Regions from separate parts of the Paenibacillus sp. sgz302191 genome, predicted to be linked through region 3. Evidence: riboswitches for the same ligand, from Rfam matches in the RefSeq annotation. Region 3 holds a riboswitch; each other region holds the start of a gene.
The links. Region 3 has a riboswitch for cyclic di-AMP ahead of AC3G2T_RS15130 (hypothetical protein). Riboswitches for the same ligand answer to the same signal wherever they lie in the genome.
Positions count from the first base shown of each region.

Region 1 (4,644 bases), on a different contig from region 3:
GGCAGGGGCCGCTTCCGCGGATGACTCCGTTCAATCCGGGAGCAAGACGCTCGCGTACAACGGCAAAACTTTTACAGCCAAGTGGGTTTCGATCGATCTTACGGACCCCACTCTGCGGGTCAAGCCCGTTACGGCCGCCGACGGCATCGGGCATGTCGAATCTTTCAGCTCCATGATGGAGTGCAATCATGCGGCGGCAGGCATCAATGGCGCGTTTTTCGACGCTTATGAAGAGGACGACACGATTCGCTATCCGAACGGGCTGCTCATCGATTCAGGCGATGTCGTGCACTCCGGCACCAACCCGTCCTTGCTCGTCCTCGCCGACAAGACGGTAAGCGTGGGGTACTTCGGAACCGGACACCAAATAAGCGTTGCCCATGCCGGCAGCGCCTACAAGTTCACCGCCTGGGGAGTGAACAAATATTACGGAGATTCCGTAGACGATCAAATCATCTGGTACACGAGAGCTTTCGGGGAACGGATCGATTTTCCGAATTCGACCAAAATCGTCGTTCAAGCAGGTGTGATCACTGCGATCACCGAAGACGGGGCCGCCATCCCTGAAGACGGGCAAGTATGCCTTGTCGGCCGCAGCGCCAACAATCTGGCCCATGTCCTGCCGAACATCCATGTGGGAGACGCCATACGCCTAACGTCAACGCTGGACGGCGGCTCGGGAACCGCTCCCGCGCTGCCCCGGGTGGACGCAGCCGTAGGTGCCGGTCCGCGCCTGCTCACCGGCGGCGCCGTCGATATCGATTACGAGAGAGACGGCTTCACCGATCCGCGAATTACGACACAGTCGAATGTGCGCAGCTTTATCGGCGTTGACGAATCGCGCCGTCTGGTGATGGGCACGATGTCTTCGGCGACGATCGACGACATGGCGCATGTGCTTCAGGACATGGGCTTGACGGATGCCATGAACCTCGATGGAGGCGCGAGCTCCGCCCTGTATGCGGATGGCGTCATGCTCACCGCGCCCGGACGACTGCTCAGCAATGCGCTTGTGGTGGAACGGCTCCGGTATCCGCAAATTCAAGTTGAAGTGAACGGGCAATTCGTGAACGAGTTCAGGGGATATTTGCTCCAGGAGACGAGCATGGTGCCGTTTCGCGGCATTTTGGAGAGGATCGGGGCGAAGTTTGACTGGAACGGGAACACGCGCACGCTAACGGTTCAGTACGGAGCCAACCGCCTGCTCCTGCATCCGGACGATCCCGTCATGCTGTGGAACGACAAGCGGGTAGTTCTGCCCGCCGCTCCCGCCATCGTGGACGGCCACATCTATATGCCGCTTCGCACCGTCATGGAGTCGCTCGGCGGGCAGGTCGCCTGGGACGCTGCGCTGTACCGCGCTTCCCTTACTTTTCCGTAACAGCCGCTCTGATCAGTGAATCCTGTTCATGCGGACAATTCTGTAAAAAAACTGGCCGCCGACTTGCTGCTCGACCTCCAGATACCCTTCCACATGGACGTAATCGCCTGTCATGTAGCCGATTGCGTCGGAAGTGTCGCTGTGAGCCAGAAAAAGCATGGCGGTCTTTTCATTGCTAACGACGAAACCCGTCTGCTCCTTGACCTGGAACTTGTCGGTAATCGTGCCGTGATGAGATCTTGCAATATGATGAAAGCGCCAGGCGCCGTCTTCCTTATTCAAAAAATAGAGCACCCGGTTCCGGACGCTGCCGCTGAATTCCCGGGTAACGCCGACTAGGCAGACGCCGCTGTTCAACATGAGAAATTCATCGATCTCGTAGTGCTTCAAACGCAGGCGCTGCAAGTTTTTATAGTGCAGATAGACTTCCATTTCGTCCACCGTGCTTTGATCGGCCGGGTCCTGCTTCGTGGCATAATACACTTCTCTAATAAAAGTATCCGTTTGGAGGTTCCGCGCGCCTTGAAAATTGTCGTATGTCTGAAAAAAACGACGGATCACGTCCATAATTTCCGGAGGGATCGCAGCGCTTATTTCCGCAGCATGATTATTGTTCATGATAACCGCTGTATTTTTTCTTAAAAACCACCGCTTCAAGACTGCTGTCAGCATGGAGATCGCCGTTCACCCGCTTCCTCTTTCTCCGAACATTTCTTCATTATAGGCGAAAAACGATAAAAATTCGATATAAATCGCAATTTTTCAACACAAAAAAGAAACATCCGTTTTCCGTGGCTTGCACAAAACAGATGTTTCTTTCATTTTTCAGACAGGCTAGCTTCTATATGATTCTCTTGGCGCCAACGTATCTCGCGCCCCAATACTTGCTCGACAAACTCTCGACGGCTACTCCTCTTGAAGAGGTGGATGAAATAAATTGATCATTCCCTAAATAAATACCGACATGATCGACAACACCGCGGCCAAAAAAGACCAAATCTCCCACCTTCAGATCGGATACCGGCGTTCCGGCATCGCTGTACATTTCGGCGGAAGTTCTCGGAAGATCGATTCCTTCCGCTTCAAACACATAACCGACAAGACCCGAGCAGTCAAATCCGCGCGGCGTCGTTCCGCCCCATTTGTACGGGACTCCCATGTAATTGCTCGCCGTCTGCACGATCAGATCGGTCATGGACGGCTGAGGCGGCGCAGGCGCAGGTGCGGGTGCGGGCGGTTCCGGCGGCGCCGTCCAGGCCGGCTTGTGGGGCTTGCCGTCCGCATTCACGATCGCGATCTGATTCGCATCGCTCCACTCGATCTTGGAACCGAACGTTTCCGTAATAAAACGAAGCGGTACGTATGTACTTCCCTGGATAAAAGCCGGGCTGCTCTCCAGGCTGATTTTCTTGCTGCCCACAAGCGCTTGCTGTTCGTCCGTCCTCAGTGAAACGACCTGATCCTTGGTCAACACCGAGACGGCGACCTCGCCTCCTTGCTTCGCCCATTTCACTTCATAGCCCAGTTTGTCGGTTACGGCCCTTAACGGCACTTGCAAATTCCCATTTTTGTCGATAAAAGGCTGCGCGTCCGTAAACTGCACGATGTCGTCGTTGACCTGGACTTTGACTGAAAGCGCTTGAGAAGCTTCCGCTTGGGCAGGCAGCAAAGCAGCGCCGGATACTGCTGCGCCGATAAAAGCGCATGAATAAACAAGACGTTTCAAAAAGATTGCCTCCCTGAGCCTCCGAGGTTAGTTGACGGGTTCGGGAAGAGGAATTCCCTTGACCGGTTCGGACATCCGAACCGATCTTTCACCCCAAATGAAGAAGTCCCCCGTACCGGAGCTTGTGCTGCTCCAAGATTCGGCATTTTTTTTTACTTTGATAGACTAGCATAGAATTCGGACAAATTTCAAATTTTGCGTCGCGGTAAAAATTCCCAAGGCCAAATCAGGCGTTTTGCCTGCTCCCAGCCTTAAGCCGGATCGCGCTCGACGCGGAGCGCAAACCTCATATGAGCGCCGGAAACTTGCGGCCGGTAGCGGTATACCACTTCAACGCGATTGTCAAAAACGTTGATTTCGGGCGCGGGCGCATCGGCCTCTACGCGGCAAGTCAGCCCAGGCATTGTCCACACATCGGGAGCTATGTCGGCGTCGTGAATATGCTTGCCCGCAATTTCGAAAAACAGCTCGATCTCCGCATTCGTCTGAAAATGAACGTCAACCGCGAGCCGGTCCTGCTCCGCTTCGGCATCGAACGCAATGCCTCTCAGATGCGTGTTCCAATGCTTGCCCGCTTCCCGGCGAATCAGCCTCATATAATACTTGTCTCCAGCGCCGGTTCGCCAGTGCATCGTCGCAGGATGCATTTGCCCGTTCGTGTTGCGGCTCCCGGTCATCCCGCCGATCATCAGATTGTCTTCGATCCAGGCCGTCGCCGTGCACAGATTCGAGTTAGCGCCGGGGCGATCCCGTTCGCACAGCTCTCTGAACTGCTTCCGGGCCAGCCGCCGGCCCTGGAACGCAGCCAGCGCCGGTTTAACGGCCGGCGGCACGTCGACCCCGACCAGAGCGATCATCGGGTCATGCTCGGATTCGCAATTGATCCCGGCGAGATACTCGTAGCCTTGGCCCAAAGCCAGATAAAGAAAGACGCCGATCGAGCTGTGGTCTCTCATTTCCATCTCATAGGCGCGCGAGAACGGCCCCGACAAATTTTCCAGATTCGGATTGTAAAATAAAGCGATGTTCGCCCACAGTCCTTGCTCGATCTCGCGGCCGATCCGCCGGAACGCATCCGTCTTGCTGTAGTTCCGCCAAAGCCCCAGCACGGTCAGATCGACGCCGTAATACGTCGTTGTATTGAACTCTGCGAACGACCCGAACTCCGCGAAAGCTTCAATGAACTTGCCCGCCTCCCGGTCGGCATGCCCGATCCAGTCCGCGATGCCGTACCGGTGTCCGAAATAGTGGCAGATGAACATATGCATAAGCTCGATGTTGGTGTTCATCGGGATGGCATCCGACAAACGCCGGTCGATGGACGCTTCCACCGCTTTGCGCATGCAGGAATCCATCCGGGTGACAAGCTCGGCGGGCAGGCTGTCCGCCCAATTTTCCAGGATGACGGCGAACGCACAGGCAATGAATTCCCGCCAGTTCGGATCATAGGTCGTCCAAACCGTCGGCAGCACGTCGTCTACAGCGGTTTGAAACGATTCTCTCGCCGCCGGATCGCCGAGCCGGTCGGATATTTTCC
Region 1 covers NZ_JBYLHY010000046.1:656-5,299, forward strand. Annotated here, with positions in the region: gene AC3G2T_RS35775 (phosphodiester glycosidase family protein) at 1-1,381, shown strand, start outside; gene AC3G2T_RS35780 (hypothetical protein) at 1,394-2,053, opposite strand; gene AC3G2T_RS35785 (C40 family peptidase) at 2,223-3,107, opposite strand; cyclic di-AMP (ydaO/yuaA leader) riboswitch at 3,112-3,262, opposite strand; gene AC3G2T_RS35790 (hypothetical protein) at 3,359-4,644, opposite strand, start outside.
Region 1: linked by a shared signal. The riboswitch ahead of AC3G2T_RS35785 (C40 family peptidase) and the one ahead of AC3G2T_RS15130 (hypothetical protein) in region 3 are both predicted to bind cyclic di-AMP.

Region 2 (4,644 bases), on a different contig from region 3:
GCTTTTGCCCGGATTTGTGCAATTATCGATGCTTTCGACAGCATGGTTTCCGACCGTCCGTACCGCAAAGGCTTATCGATCAACACGGCGGTACAAGAACTTTTGTCACACAGCGGGACGCAGTTTGACCCGGACTATGTAGCCCTCTTTTTAAGTTTGTCCGAATCGTTTCCGGACGTATATCCATTCAAATAAACCGGCCGAGACGGCGGCAACGACTCGATATTAACGTTAAACAGGCGTCTATGTCAATAAATAAGCCGACGGCGCGGCGCTTCCGAACAAAATCCCCCCGGACTTTCCCGAAAGGACAGTCGGAGGGATTCTTTTTTGCGCAAAGAGAGCTACTGTTTTTTAGCGATTTTGGTTAAAATGAGCTGTTTAAGCGAAGCGTCGCCTTCTATGGCTTGTTCTTTATATTCAAACTCTACCTGATCGTCTTTCTTGAACTTTTGCACGGCATCTGCCGTACCGTCTCCCAACTGGAAAGCGGCGGCTTTCTCGTTCACGATAAGCTCGATCGTACGCGGATCGGCCAGGCCTACATAGCGTCCCGTTCCTTTTTTCACGGCTGCTGCATCCGCCTGCGTCGTTGCGGACGGGACAGGAGTAACTGTCGGGCTGACTGCCGGACTGGCCGCTGCTGACGGTTCCGGCGTCTTCGCGCTGTTATTCCCGGAGGGGGCATCGCTGCCACAGGCTGCCAAAGCCAGCGTCAGCGCGCTGCTGACCAGCAAGCAGGCCAACTGCCGCTGCCGGCTTTTTTTCGTCTTGTTCATTTCATCACCTCATCTATTGGACGCGGCAGATAAGGTTATGGTTTAGAATAGAAAAAAGCCCTGCAAGCCGCTCAAGAAACGAGCCGTGCTTTGCCGGGGCTTTTTTCGCGTAAATTAATCGAATTACTTGGATTCAGCAGTCAGTTGGTTGTAAATATCGTCCCACAAAACGCGGCGGGCCGATACGTACCGTTTGGAGTAATAAGACTCACTTAGTTTGTTCTTCATAACACCTTTATCGGTAGCCGAGTGAATGAATTCACCGTCTCCCAAATAGATGCCTACGTGAGAAATACCTTTGCCGTCTGTGTTGAAAAAGACCAAATCGCCTTTGCGCAAGTCCTTTTTATCAACCCAGATGCCTTCTTCGTCTTGAGCTTTGGAACTATGGGGAAGGTCGATACCGAATTGCGCGAACACGTAAGCGGTAAATCCGGAGCAATCAAAGCCTTTCGTTGTCGTACCCGCATACTTGTACGGAGTTCCGAGCAATCCGTCAACCGTTTCATCCAAAGTGGATTGTGCTGCGAAAACACTTCCTGCACCAATACTCAAACACAAAACAAGACTGACAACGAGAGCAACAACCTTTTTCAACTGCTTGTCTCCTTCCGGTGCCTACGAGGTTAGCTGGAGGGTTCGGTTGAAGGTTCCCTATGATCCCTGTGTTGCGAGATCAATTCACCCGGAATGGTTCCCCCGTTTCCCAAAAAATCGGGAATTCGGCATGAAATGTTGGTTTATTTTTCCTAGTGCTTAGGATTCGGCATAAATATCTAAAATCCTCCTTCCAAGTGCACTATTCTATAAAAATATGTGAAATAGTTCGGAAAATAGACAAAAAAAAGCCCCTTTTTCAGGGGCTTGAGCATATTTTCCGATATTTGGGCGTTTTTCGCTGAATATTGCTCATAGATTTAGAGAGCGGCGGGCGTTCGCTACGAATTTGCTTTGGCGGACCACAACTGATATTGAGAGGCTAGTACCCACATTTGCAAAAATATGTTGAAAAGCGGGAACAGCTGATAAATGAGAAGGGCAATCAGACCTGCCCAGATGTAGGAAGCGATGACGCTGACACCCGTCAATAGTCCCGACCCGATCAAAAGCAGCAGAGCGATGCCGACGATAGGAAGCAGGTGCCGGACAAAGGCGAGCAGGGTGGAGAGAATTCCGCTTCCGGCAGCGAGCGCGAACTGCAGATGCATGAAGAGGAGATGCATGAGAAATCCGTATGCAAGCATTCCGGCCAGCCATGGCAGCATGTCAACGGCGGCGTTCTCGTAAGATCCGCTTTGCGCAAAGATCGACTCGGCCTCCGGGATCAGCCAGGCGAGGGGAAGCAGTGTCAGCGCGATCCGTACTGCGTAGCAGAGGAAAAAGGAGAGCCACATCTCCGATATGCCTTTAAAGAAGCGGTATCCCGCATTTTGGTCGGTGTGGATCAGCGAATAGTAGATGCCGGCGTTCAGCAGCGGCGTAAGCAGCATGCGGCTAGCGAGAAGCACCGCCAGCCACCATAAATAGGAATGGCTCAGGTCCGTTTTGAGCAGTTGAAACTGGCTTTCGGCCAGGAACAAATGCAGCGTCTGCTTGGGCTGGCCGTTTCCCGGAAAGCGATGCATGAGCGGCACGAGCACCGATTGCACCATTTTATAGAGGAGGGCTCCCCAACCCATTTGATACAGGAACAGCATGATGACCGCAAAAGGCTGCCGCAGCGCCGCCCGATAGCCGGACTTCATATAAAGAGTCATGCAGCGTTCTCCTTTCTACCAGGCTACCCAGCCGGAGATCGTTTGTAAAAGCTGAATGATGCCGAGGTTCAAACGTATTTTCCATTTGGGGTCTATCCGGGCCGACATGAAATTGTTGATATGCTTATTTTCCAGCACGAGCGAATAGCCCGGATCGATGCGAACCCACTCGACGGGAGCCGCATTCGTCAACTTGTACTCGATGCTGCTCTCCGCGCCGTTCCAGACCTTATCCAGTACGGTGCCATCGGTAAAATGGAATTGAATCGGCACCTCCGGGGAATTGCCACCCCGTTTGGAGATCAGCACGGTGCTCTCATATCCGGGTTTGCCGTCTGCCAGTGCCGCAGGCTTCACTTGAATCCGATCAACCGCAAAGTCCATCATCATGCTGCCGTACACATACTGGTTGAAAAAATCGTCCCATTTCGCTTTGGTGACTTCCTCCACAACATGTTGAAAATCTTTGGTCGAAGGATGCTTGAACTCCCAGCGGTGGAAGTAGGTCGTCATGATGCGGTCCATCGTCTTGGCGCCGACCTGCTTTTCGATGGCTTTCAGCACCAGCTTGCCGTGTATGTACACATTATCCGCATATTCGCCATGCCCTTTGTAATCCCAGGCATTCAGTTTAAGCGCGTTGGGCGAGGTCACATAGCTGGCCTCTACAGGCAGATTCGGCGAAACGCCGTATTCCGCCTCCATGACTTTGTCCTCCGCGTAGGAGGTGAAGCCTTCGTCCAGCCAAGCTTCTTCGAACTCGTTGGAAGCGACGAGGCCGTAAAAAAATTGATGGCCGATTTCATGAACGACCACCCGTTCCAGCTCCAAATCGGGCTTCTTGTCGCTGGCTCCCCATGCGGTGACCAAGGTCGGATACTCCATCCCGCCTGCGCCGTTGCCGCCTTCCGGAGGGACGACGATGGAGAGCGTGGAGTAAGGGTACGTACCGTACCACTGGCTGAAGCGGGAAAGCGCCTTTTTGGCCGCGTACATGTAGCGGTCTTTTAAATTTTGATGCTTCGGGTCGAGGTAGAGCTTGATTTTGACACCGGGTACCTGCGCCGTGGCGAACGGCTCTTCCACGTATACGAAGTTCGGCGAAGCCGACCAGGCGAAATCGTGCACGTCCTCGGCGTAAAACTGGTAGGTTTTCGTGTTGCTGTCCGACACCGGGGGTTTTACAGGGAACCCCGTCGCGGCGACAATATAGTTGGACGGCACTTTGATAACAACGTCATAGATGCCGAAATCGGAGTAAAACTCCGAGTTGCCATGGTACTGATGGAGGTTCCAGCCATCGGCCGTGCGGCCTCTTGTTCCCGCCGGCTCATACGCGGCGATTTTGGGGAACCACTGTCCGGCCATGACGAAATCGCCGACATAACCCATTCGCGCGAAGGCTGCGGGCAGCTTGACGAGAAACTCCGTTTTGAACGTGACCCGCTCGCCGGGGCCCACCGCTTTGGGCAGAGGCAGCTTAAGCAGGGTATGGTCGTCCTTATTGCCGTCATCGGGCTGAACAAACTCCATGCGCATGCTTAAGTCATTGCCGTCCAAAGTTTTGACCGATAAAAGCTCCATGCTGCCGATGCTGTCGGCTTTCGCTTTGTCTTGACGCAGTTTGCCTCCCGACTCGCGCATAAAAGTCGTCTTCTTGGATTGGAACGCATTCGGATATAAATGCAAATACAGTTCTTGCACAGGCGTACCGCCCGGGTTCTCCCAGGTTATCGTTTGCTGTCCTTTAATTTGCCTGGTGTCGGCCGCATATTCCACGTTCATGTGATACTCGGCAATTCGGTAACTGAGCGGTTCGGGAGCCGATTTCTCCGGTGCTTGGGCGGATTCGGGCTGCTGCTTGGCCGGCGTCTGCGGAGCCGGTTCTTCGAGCGCTGCAGGTATCGCGGGCTTGAAAGTGGATGGGAGGAGCGATTCGGACAGCAGAACTGCACCTGCGGCGAGCAGCACGACGAAGGCCCACTGCACCGTGCGGTTTTTGAACAATGGATTCATGATATTCACCCCGTTGACAAGCATCTACAGCATGTATATGTAGACAACCCGGGTATTATTTCTGAAAAGAGAAAATTGCTTTTTTCGCATGA
Region 2 covers NZ_JBYLHY010000054.1:837-5,480, forward strand. Annotated here, with positions in the region: gene AC3G2T_RS37325 (HD-GYP domain-containing protein) at 1-195, shown strand, start outside; gene AC3G2T_RS37330 (hypothetical protein) at 345-779, opposite strand; gene AC3G2T_RS37335 (C40 family peptidase) at 903-1,376, opposite strand; cyclic di-AMP (ydaO/yuaA leader) riboswitch at 1,380-1,517, opposite strand; gene AC3G2T_RS37340 (hypothetical protein) at 1,718-2,536, opposite strand; gene AC3G2T_RS37345 (M1 family metallopeptidase) at 2,552-4,552, opposite strand.
Region 2: linked by a shared signal. The riboswitch ahead of AC3G2T_RS37335 (C40 family peptidase) and the one ahead of AC3G2T_RS15130 (hypothetical protein) in region 3 are both predicted to bind cyclic di-AMP.

Region 3 (4,644 bases):
CGTCTCCCGCACAAGGTCGAAGTCGTCGTAGCTGCTGAGCATAATCAGCACCGTGTCCGGCCACCTTCTATGAACGACGCCCGATAATTCAATACCGTCCATATGCGGCATCCGAATGTCCGAAATGATCATATCCGCCTTTTGCCGCTCCATAAAGGCCACCGCCTCCGCACCGTTAGGCGCTTCGCCGCAAATCGTCAAGCCGTGCTGTTCCCAATTGATCATAAATTTCAAATGGGTGCGGGGCAGCAATTCATCGTCCACAATCAGGATGTTAAACATATCGCTCCATCTCCTCGTTGGTAATGACAGGTAAGGTGACCTCGACAATGGTGTAGAGGTTACGTTCGCTAACGATGCTTACGCCGTAATCGTCCCCAAAGTTGGTCTTAATTCTGGAGATGACGTTCCGGATGCCTACATGGCCTGCGGAATTGCCGTTCGCAACGATGTCTTCTATCGTGTTCTCCCCGATGCCTGCGCCGTTATCCTGAATTTTAAAAACAAGCTTCTTGCCTTCCGCGTATCCTTTGATGAGAATGGCTCCCATGTCCTTCTTGGGTCCAATGCCATGGATCAGGCAATTTTCTATGAACGGCTGCAGCAGCAATTTGGGGATCAAATAAGGCTTCACACTCTCGCTGATGGAAAAGCTGTAGGTGAACTTGTTGCTGTACTTGTACTCTTGAATATTTAAATAGCTCTTCAGGTACTCGATTTCTTCCTCAATCGTGATGAACACCTTGTCCTGCATGTTGATGTGCATCAATCTCGATAAAGACTCGGCCACATCGTGAATGTTATCGGCCCCTTGGTAAATGGACAAATATTTGATCGTATTCAGCGTATTATATAAAAAGTGAGGGTTGATTTGCGCCTGCAATGCGCGCATCTCCGCTTTGCGCTTATCCTGCTCGCGCTGTTTCGTATCCTGGATCAAATCTTTGATCCGATGCACCATGGAGTTGAATTGCCGGGACAACTGGCCGATCTCATCGTTCGAATCGATCTCCAATTGCACATCCAGATGGTTGCCGTCAATTTGTTTGATTGCGCGGTTCAATCTCAGAATCGGTCTGGTCAAATAGGAGGACGCCACCGTGGAAACCAGCAGGGCGATCAGGCAAAATGCCATGGAAAGCAGCAGCGAGCTGTTTCTCGTTTTACTGAATTCCTCGAGCAAAATCTTTTTCGGAACGATGCCGATCAGCATCCAATTCGTCGTAGGCGAATAACGGTATACGATCAAATTATCCTCATGACCGATCTGGCTGTAGAAGCTGCCCTCGTTTCCCTGCATGCCGCCGATCATAGCGCTGATATCCGGATCGGGCATCTTCTCCTTCTGCGAATTGTAGACGATCTCGTTCGAACTGCGGTCGGCGATCAAAATGTTCACCTTGTTCAGGTTGCTTGCGAACATGTCGCGCAGCAAATCGCTTTTGATATCGGCGATCACGAACCCGATCACGCTGTCTTGATATTTAATGGGACGGGCGATCGAAGCCACTCTATCGTCCCGGTAAGGCGTAATATAAGGATTATCCGAATTATAATGGGGAGGAATGAACACAGACGCCCCTTCGTCATTGATCAATCGGGGATACCAGCTCTGCTTGGTAAGGAATTCCCAGGAAATTGTATTTCCGTTCGAAAACGTCCTTCCGTTTAAATTGGCAATCATAATATCGTTCAAATAATGCTTGTATGTGAACAAATTGACCAAATAATCGTCAATTTTCCTGTTTTCTTGCAAATAGGAAAGTCCTGTCGATTCCTCTCTTTTCGACAAAATGGCGACAATATCGCTTTCTGTCGATGTAATCGACACCAGCGCATAAATATCTTTGAGAGCCACTTCCAGATTGTTGCCGGAAACCCTCAACATGTCGTTGATGTAGTTGCCCGCCGACTCCCGGGTATCCTCCGAAGTCCGGTAATTCCAGAAATAAATGATAAGCAGATTGAATGAAATCATCAAAATCAGGTTGACAAACAAAATCTTGTATTTGACACTGTTGAACGTATGCGGCTTTATTCTCATCAAATGTCCCCCCTCTCCTGAAATTGTATCTGCTGGTTCACTATTCAGCAATAACTTTAGGGAATTGTCGGCGGACCCCGAGGACGAGCCCGTCACACTGCCGCTGTTCGTCATCCAGTAAGGCGACGAATTGTAAATTTTACCGTGCTAATCGAGTAAAAATGAAACGTTGCCTGCCCTTGAATAAATGACATGATCGGCGCCAAGCCCTTTGTAAATAAGCCTGGCATAGTCGCGTTCGGTAATGACATAGACCGCTTTTGAAGTCCATTTGCGGGTGATTTGAAGATAGCGGCAGCATAAAGGCAAACTATTTTCAAACAAAAAGATTTTACCTATCGGATATTCGGGAGCGACCCAAGTCTCATGTTCGACCGTATCCACAATCATGATATGATTCACACCAAGCTTGGAAAAGCGCTGCTGGTCCTGTCTATTGTTCGTTACAACCGCACAAGGCAGCCCTTTAAACTTTAAATGACGAATAAATTGCTCGCCGGCTTTCGTAGGAGCTGCAACCAATATAAACTCCGATTCATTCATTTCTTACTCCTCCATGTCATTGCGGCTAATCATAAGCCCAATTTTTAACACGTGGTACTGCCCTTTCTCGGCTTTCCCCACGGTCACATTGAGATCTTAATACGGAACGCTGTAAAAAGGAGGTAAAAGAATCCGGGTCCATGCATTAAAAAAACGTAAAAAATGATTAAAATTCCCCACACATCTGCCCTAAAAAGAGACATATGCCTCTGAACGGTCAAATAAATAAGCATGATCCCCTAAGAAACCCGATTCATTGCCGCCGGCAGATGAGTGTCTCAGCTTTTCATCCAAATCGTTGAATGCCGATTCGATTAATTGCGTTCTGGCAAGACCCCACTGCTCCTTATTCCGCTGAATGTAATGCAGTCCATCTTCGAGAGTTAGACCTTTGATCCTCTGGAAAACACTTACCCACTGTACGAGATCACCTTTCACAGCGCAGCTTGGCATGATGAATTCTCCGATACCGTACACTGCACCGCCTGTTGAAATCGCCAGGATACCGCAATGATAGTCAGTTCCATGTCCGGGCATCAGCTTGTCCGTTAGCTCGGAATTAAATCGAAAATATTCGATCCTGACAATTTTACAATTTTTTGTGCGTTCTTCTTGCAGTGCTGTCATGGGTTCAGGATACATTTACAGTCACTCTCCTCAATGTGTGGAAAAAAAGCAAAAAGAAGCCTGAGAGCAGAGAAATTCTACTCTCGGGCTTCTTTTCAACGTAAAGAAACGAACTGCTGAAAGCACGATCGAAGGTCTCTCTCAATACGCTTACGAGGTTAGCTGTCGGATTCGGGCTTGAGAGTGCCCTACTGCGGCAAGCAAACGCCTGCTTTAGATTCACCCCGCAAAACCGCCCCCTGTTCGGATCGGTTTCTGGTGGTTCCCCCGCTCCCCTTTCAGGGACTCAGCGATTTGATTTATGATGTGAAGTTGTTGAATCAAATGGTACCCCTAATTACCGTTTATGTAAAATAAGAATACGGGGCTTTATTTTGTTTTTTTGATGATTTTCCCAAGTGAAAGCGTAATCAAATATAAATTTCGATCATTATCGTTCCATTTTCTTTGGAATGCTTTTGCCGGTGACATTGAACCGCAAAGTAAAGAGACGAGCCCCTCGGCCCGTCTCCTGATTCAAGCTTATCCATCGATTAATCCCGCTTTTTGCAGCATCCGGTAAAGAAGTACGGTCGTCTCGGCACGAGTTAACGGCTTCTGCGGACGCAATTCATTGCCATACCCCTTCACCAAGCCTATATGAATGGCTGTCCGCATCGCATCGCTCGCCCAGCCGCCGATTTGATTGCTGTCGGTGTAGGCGGCCAAGTTCACTTGCGCCCCGGCATTGCTCGTCACCGAAGCGGCATCGGCCATGCGCAGCGCCCGAACGATCGTTACGATCGCTTCTTGCCGCGAAACCTCTCGGTTGGGCCCAAACGTTCCGTCACCGAAACCGTCCATAATTCCGTATGCTTGAACTGCTTTCACGGCCCGGCTGTACCAGATCGACTCGCTCACGTCTCGGAAACCGGCACGATCTCCGCCCTCCGGCAAGCCCAACGCTCTCGCAAGCAAAGCGGCGAGTTCAGCCCGCGTAATAACGGCTTCGGGAGCAAACCGGTTTTCATCTACGCCAAGTACGATCATTCTGCTATTCATCCTGCCAATTTCAGCCGCGGCCCAATGTCCTTGAATATCTGTAAATTGGGACGTTTTGGACACCAATGCATAAACGCTGTTCGTGAGGCTGCGAATAACGGCCGCCTGATGTCCGTCAACTTTGGCAAATTCCGTCGGCACCGGACGTACACCGAATGTCGGATCCCATACCACGGCCGTTGCAGCCGTTCCGGCATCCGCCGGCAAATAGAGAACCCTTTGTACATAGCGGTTGAAGCCGGAAATCTCGCTTTTCTCGCCATGATGCGTCACATATACGTTAAAATGAATCGGATCCGCCGCCAACCGGAAACCGCCTTTATTCGCCGCATCCTGCAGTCCGGGTATCGCTTCAATTTTGCCGCGCTCGATCGTTATTTGAACTTCCG
Region 3 covers NZ_JBYLHY010000009.1:81,333-85,976, reverse strand. Annotated here, with positions in the region: gene AC3G2T_RS15145 (response regulator) at 1-282, opposite strand, end outside; gene AC3G2T_RS15140 (sensor histidine kinase) at 275-2,044, opposite strand; gene AC3G2T_RS15135 (hypothetical protein) at 2,192-2,587, opposite strand; gene AC3G2T_RS15130 (hypothetical protein) at 2,777-3,229, opposite strand; cyclic di-AMP (ydaO/yuaA leader) riboswitch at 3,346-3,516, opposite strand; gene AC3G2T_RS15125 (invasin domain 3-containing protein) at 3,737-4,644, opposite strand, start outside.

Region 4 (4,644 bases), on a different contig from region 3:
AATTTGGTGAAAATAAAGATCAGGGTAATCGTGAGCGTAGTGATCATCCCGATCGTATTGATGATGAACTTGACGATCCACGCGGCAGGCTTCAATTTGATCCAGCGAACCATCATGCCGAACTGGGATAAGGTGAACGGAATGAACACCCCGACTGCATAAAGCGGGATCAGGTTTTCCGTATTCCCGTGAAAGAGAATGACCAGCAAAGCGGACAGTACGCCCAGCATGATGATCCCGTTGGAGAAGCCGAGACGGTCTCCGCGGACTTTGAACATGTGCGGCATGAACTTATCTTTGGCGAGCATGAAGGCCAGCAGCGGGAAAGCCGAGTAAGCCGTATTCGCCGCCAGGAAGAGAATGAGCGCTGTCACGCCCTGAATGCAGTAGTACAGCACCCCGCGTCCGAACGTGGCTTCGGCGATTTTCGAAACGACCGTTTCTTCCGGAGACGGCTTGATTCCGTACCAGTAGGCAAGCAGGCTGATGCCGATGAACATGCTGCCCAGAATGGCGCCCATGGCGATCAATGTTTTGGCCGCATTTTTCTCCGCAGGAGCTTTGAAGTTCGGTATCGCGTTGGACACGGCCTCTACCCCGGTCAGCGCGGAGCAGCCGGAACTGAAAGCTTTGAGCAGCAGAAATAAGCTCACATTGCTCACAACGCTTCCGATCTCGGGAACCTCCGCATGAATGCCGCCCGTGAGGTACTTGAACAGACCCGATACGATCAGAAGAAAAATGGCGGCGACAAACAAATAGACCGGCAGTGCGAGAACCGATGCGGATTCGGCAATGCCTCTTAAATTCATGATCGTAAGAAATAAAATCATGACCAAAGAAATCAGCACGCGATGATCGTGCAGTGCCGGAAAAGCGGACGTAATCGCATCCGTGCCCGCGGACGAGCTGACGGCTACCGTCAAAATGTAATCGACCAGCAGCGACCCGCCTGCGACCAGCCCTGTGCCTACGCCAAGATTATCCTTGGCTACGATGTACGCGCCCCCGCCCGACGGATAGGCGTATATGGTCTGCCTGTAGGACAGGACCAGAATGGTCAGCAGCCCCAATACGGCTATGGATATCGGGATGGAGTACCAAACGGCGGCAAAGCCGAGGGTCATCAAAACGAGCAAAATTTGCTCGGTGCCGTAAGCGACGGAAGACAGCGCATCCGATGACAGGACGGCAAGCGCTTTGATTTTCGTCAGCTTCTCGTCCTCGATTTCGTGGGATTTCATCGGTCTCCCGATCAGCATTCTTTTTAATCTGTTTACCATAGTTACCCTCCACCGGCGCTTTCCTGTATGTTCCCCTGAATTAAGTAGTTTCACTTGTCCGCGACTGCCGCAGGGCTATTTTTGGCAGCAAAAAACCACAGGGTCTGACCCTGTGGCTCACGAAATAAGCAGCACGGATTCATCCCTCTCCCATAGTACGCTTACGAAGTTAGCTGTCGGATTCGGACTCTGAGAGTAGCCCTACACGCACGGATGCCGTCCGTACGCGATTCACCCCAAAGGCAATGAACGCCTCATTGGTTCCCCCGTTTTCCTTAGGAAATTCAGCGATAAAGGATTCATATGATTGTACTAAATGAACTACGTTTTGAATAATACGCCTGAAAGGAACTTAAGTAAAGGTTGGAAGTTGGCTTTAAATACCCGGCAGCATATCACAAAACCTAAAGATAGCGTTTACATAAACGCGAATCTTACATTTTCGCACTCAAGATAGCATTTTCATTCGTTTTCGTGAAAATTGAAAAAAGATGCGGTCCGGAATATTTCCCGGACCGCATCGGGTTGTTGAAAAAAAACCTGCGTCATGAGGTGATAGCCCCAATCTGCCTGGCTGCATCAAGAAAACCTGCAAAAATACATGAATTTGCGTCACTGATCGCTGCCTACGAAGAATTCCTGCAAAAGTGCAGGCTTTTCAGCGGGGACACGGGCTCAGGTTCACTTTCAGCGAAAATTCCTGCACTTTTGCAGGCTTTTCGCCCAAATAAGCCAATTTCGCAGAAAAAACCTGCACTTTCGCAGGCTTTTCCCCTATCAAGCGGCTGCCCGCCCAGGAAAAGCGACTGTTCCCCCAAAAATAGCGCCCCGCACAAACGCACCGAGAGCAGCAACAGCGCCCGCGCAAACGCACCGAGAGCAGCAACAGCGCCCGCACAAACGCACCGAGAGCAGCAACTTCGCCCGCACAAACGTACCGAGAGCAGTAATAGCGCCCCGTCCAAACGCACCGAGAGCAGCAACAGCGCCCCACACAAACGCACCGCGCGCAGCTCCCAGCGCGCGGTGTTGCGCTGCATGACGGCGGTCGGTCGGCCATGTGTCGCGACTCGATCAACGCGCTGAGGCGGCTCGGGGACGGCTCCTACAGGACCGGCTGCTTGCCCCACTCGATCCAGTTGTCGCGGGTCGGCCCGTAGATGTCCGGCACGGACAGTCCGGCCTGCCGCATCAGTACGATCATCTGGCCGCGATGATGGATTTCGTGCGAAATGAGGACGCGCAGCGTCAGGCCGTTCGGCCACTGTTCGCCATACATGTCGGTGGACTCGTGGAGCTTGGCGTCCGTCCACTGCGACTGCACGGCATCCAGCATCGCTTGCGAAGCGGCGCGGTAAGTATCAGCAATCTTCGCGGCGGAAGCGGGGGCTTTTTCTTCGCCTTCGGGAGCCTGGAACTGCAGGCCTGTCCGCGAAAGCATCTCGTGGATCGTCGTGGCGATATGCCAGCCGATCTGTCCCAGCGGACGGAAGTTCGACTCGCTTCCCTGGCTCAGAGATGCGTCGGTGAGCGCGTCCAGCACGCGCTGTGTGGTTTTGGTTTCGTTGCTCCATTCGGCTGCGAACGCTTGAATCGATGTAATCATGGGGGAGAAGCCTCCTTGTTATGCGTAATAGCCTTAGTATAAAGGAGCCTCCCTGACAACAGGTTGTCAGTGTTTTTTAGGAATAGAGCGCGGCGACTTGCTGCGCTTTTTCTTTGACGATGCCGGCGATGTGCGCGGGCTCCAGAATGCGCAGGCTGGGGCCGTAGCTGAGCAGCATGCCGTACAGCCAGGGCTCGTCAGGCTGGACCGCGGTGACGAGCAGCGTGCCGTCAGGCTGAGCCGTAATTTGCTCGGGATGGAAGTAGTCTTCCACCTGAGCGCGGACATTCGGCTGCATGTGCAGGAGGAGTTTGACGTAGGACGCCTCGGGCCTTTTGCCTATCTTATAGGACAGCGTCTCCAGCGTCTCGGGCCTGCGCACGAACGTCTCGGGAAGCATGGCGATGTCCTTCATGCGCGATAAGCGGAAGACGCGGTAATCGCCCCGCAGCAGGCAGTAGGCGTGCAAATACCAGCCGAAGCCTTTGATGACGATGCCCATAGGCTCGACGGTGCGCTCGGAAAGCTCGCTTTGGGATGTCGTGTATTGAAAGCGGATAAGCTTCGTTTGGCGGATTGCGTGGCGCAGCGACTGCAGCTTCTCTTTTTCGGCGCTGCTTCTGTGCCACGGATTCATATCGATGACGAGGTGATTGTGCAGCTCGGACACCGTCTTTTGCTCGGACTTGGCGACCAGCGCGCCTACTTTGTCCAGCAGGCCTCCGATTTCTTGCTCGCCGATGCTGGAGCGGATGCCTTTGAGCCCGGTAATAATCGATTGCAGCTCCTCAAGCGTGAGAAACTGCCGCTCCAGCCGGTACTGGTCCATAATTTCATAGCCGCCGTTTGCGCCGGCATAAGAGGCGATCGGAATGCCCGCCTGATTGATCGTTTCCACATCGCGGTATACGGTTCTCAGCGATACCTCAAAGCGCTCCGACAGCTCTTTGGCGCAGATTCGTTTACGGTTCAGCAGCAGCATCGTTATTGCAAGCAGACGATCAAGCTTCAATGGTCGCACCTCATCCATAAAATTTTAGTTCTCAATCAATTCGATTCGGGGATGGGCGAATCCTTTTGGAAATTAGATTTGCAAAGCCCATCCTTATTCCGAATAGTTGATGGAAAAATTAGAAAAAATAAGACCGCTACGAATTCAAAAGGAAAAGAGTGGAGCGCATTGTTCAGAAAAATAGCGAAAACCGCCCTGCATGCAGCGGCGGTCGGAGTGTTATTAAGCGGCTTAGCCTTGCAGGGGATAAACGCGGCAGCGGCGGAAGAGCGCCGGGAGCCGTCAACCCCGGGGCCGGGAGCGGGGGCGGGGGCGGAACAAGGCCTGCTGCTGCAGACGAGAGAAATCGATGTGACCGGCGACGGCAAGCCGGAGTTGGTGGCGCTGGGCGGAACGAAGGCGGACGCTGCGGGCTCGTATTTTTCCAGGCTGTTCGTTGTCGTAACCGGCGGCCAAGGCCGGAATCAGGTGGTGATTCCGCTGCAGGGAGGCCACAACCCGAACATGCGGTTCTGCGATTTCAACGGCGACAAGCTGCCCGAAATTTATGTCTCCGCAGAAACCGGCGGCAGCGGCGGAGCGTCCCGTTCCCACATCTATTCGCTGCAAAATAATGTGCCCACAGCCCTGCCGGTCCCTGAGCCGCTTCGCGTGACGGCGAAGTTCAAGCATAACTACGTGGTAAAGCTGAAAATCGAAGAAACGGGCAAATCTTTCAAAATCGACCTCAAGGAGAAAAAGCA
Region 4 covers NZ_JBYLHY010000004.1:69,816-74,459, reverse strand. Annotated here, with positions in the region: gene AC3G2T_RS07075 (APC family permease) at 1-1,283, opposite strand, end outside; cyclic di-AMP (ydaO/yuaA leader) riboswitch at 1,426-1,583, opposite strand; gene AC3G2T_RS07070 (DinB family protein) at 2,389-2,889, opposite strand; gene AC3G2T_RS07065 (helix-turn-helix transcriptional regulator) at 2,966-3,901, opposite strand; gene AC3G2T_RS07060 (hypothetical protein) at 4,070-4,644, shown strand, end outside.
Region 4: linked by a shared signal. The riboswitch ahead of AC3G2T_RS07075 (APC family permease) and the one ahead of AC3G2T_RS15130 (hypothetical protein) in region 3 are both predicted to bind cyclic di-AMP.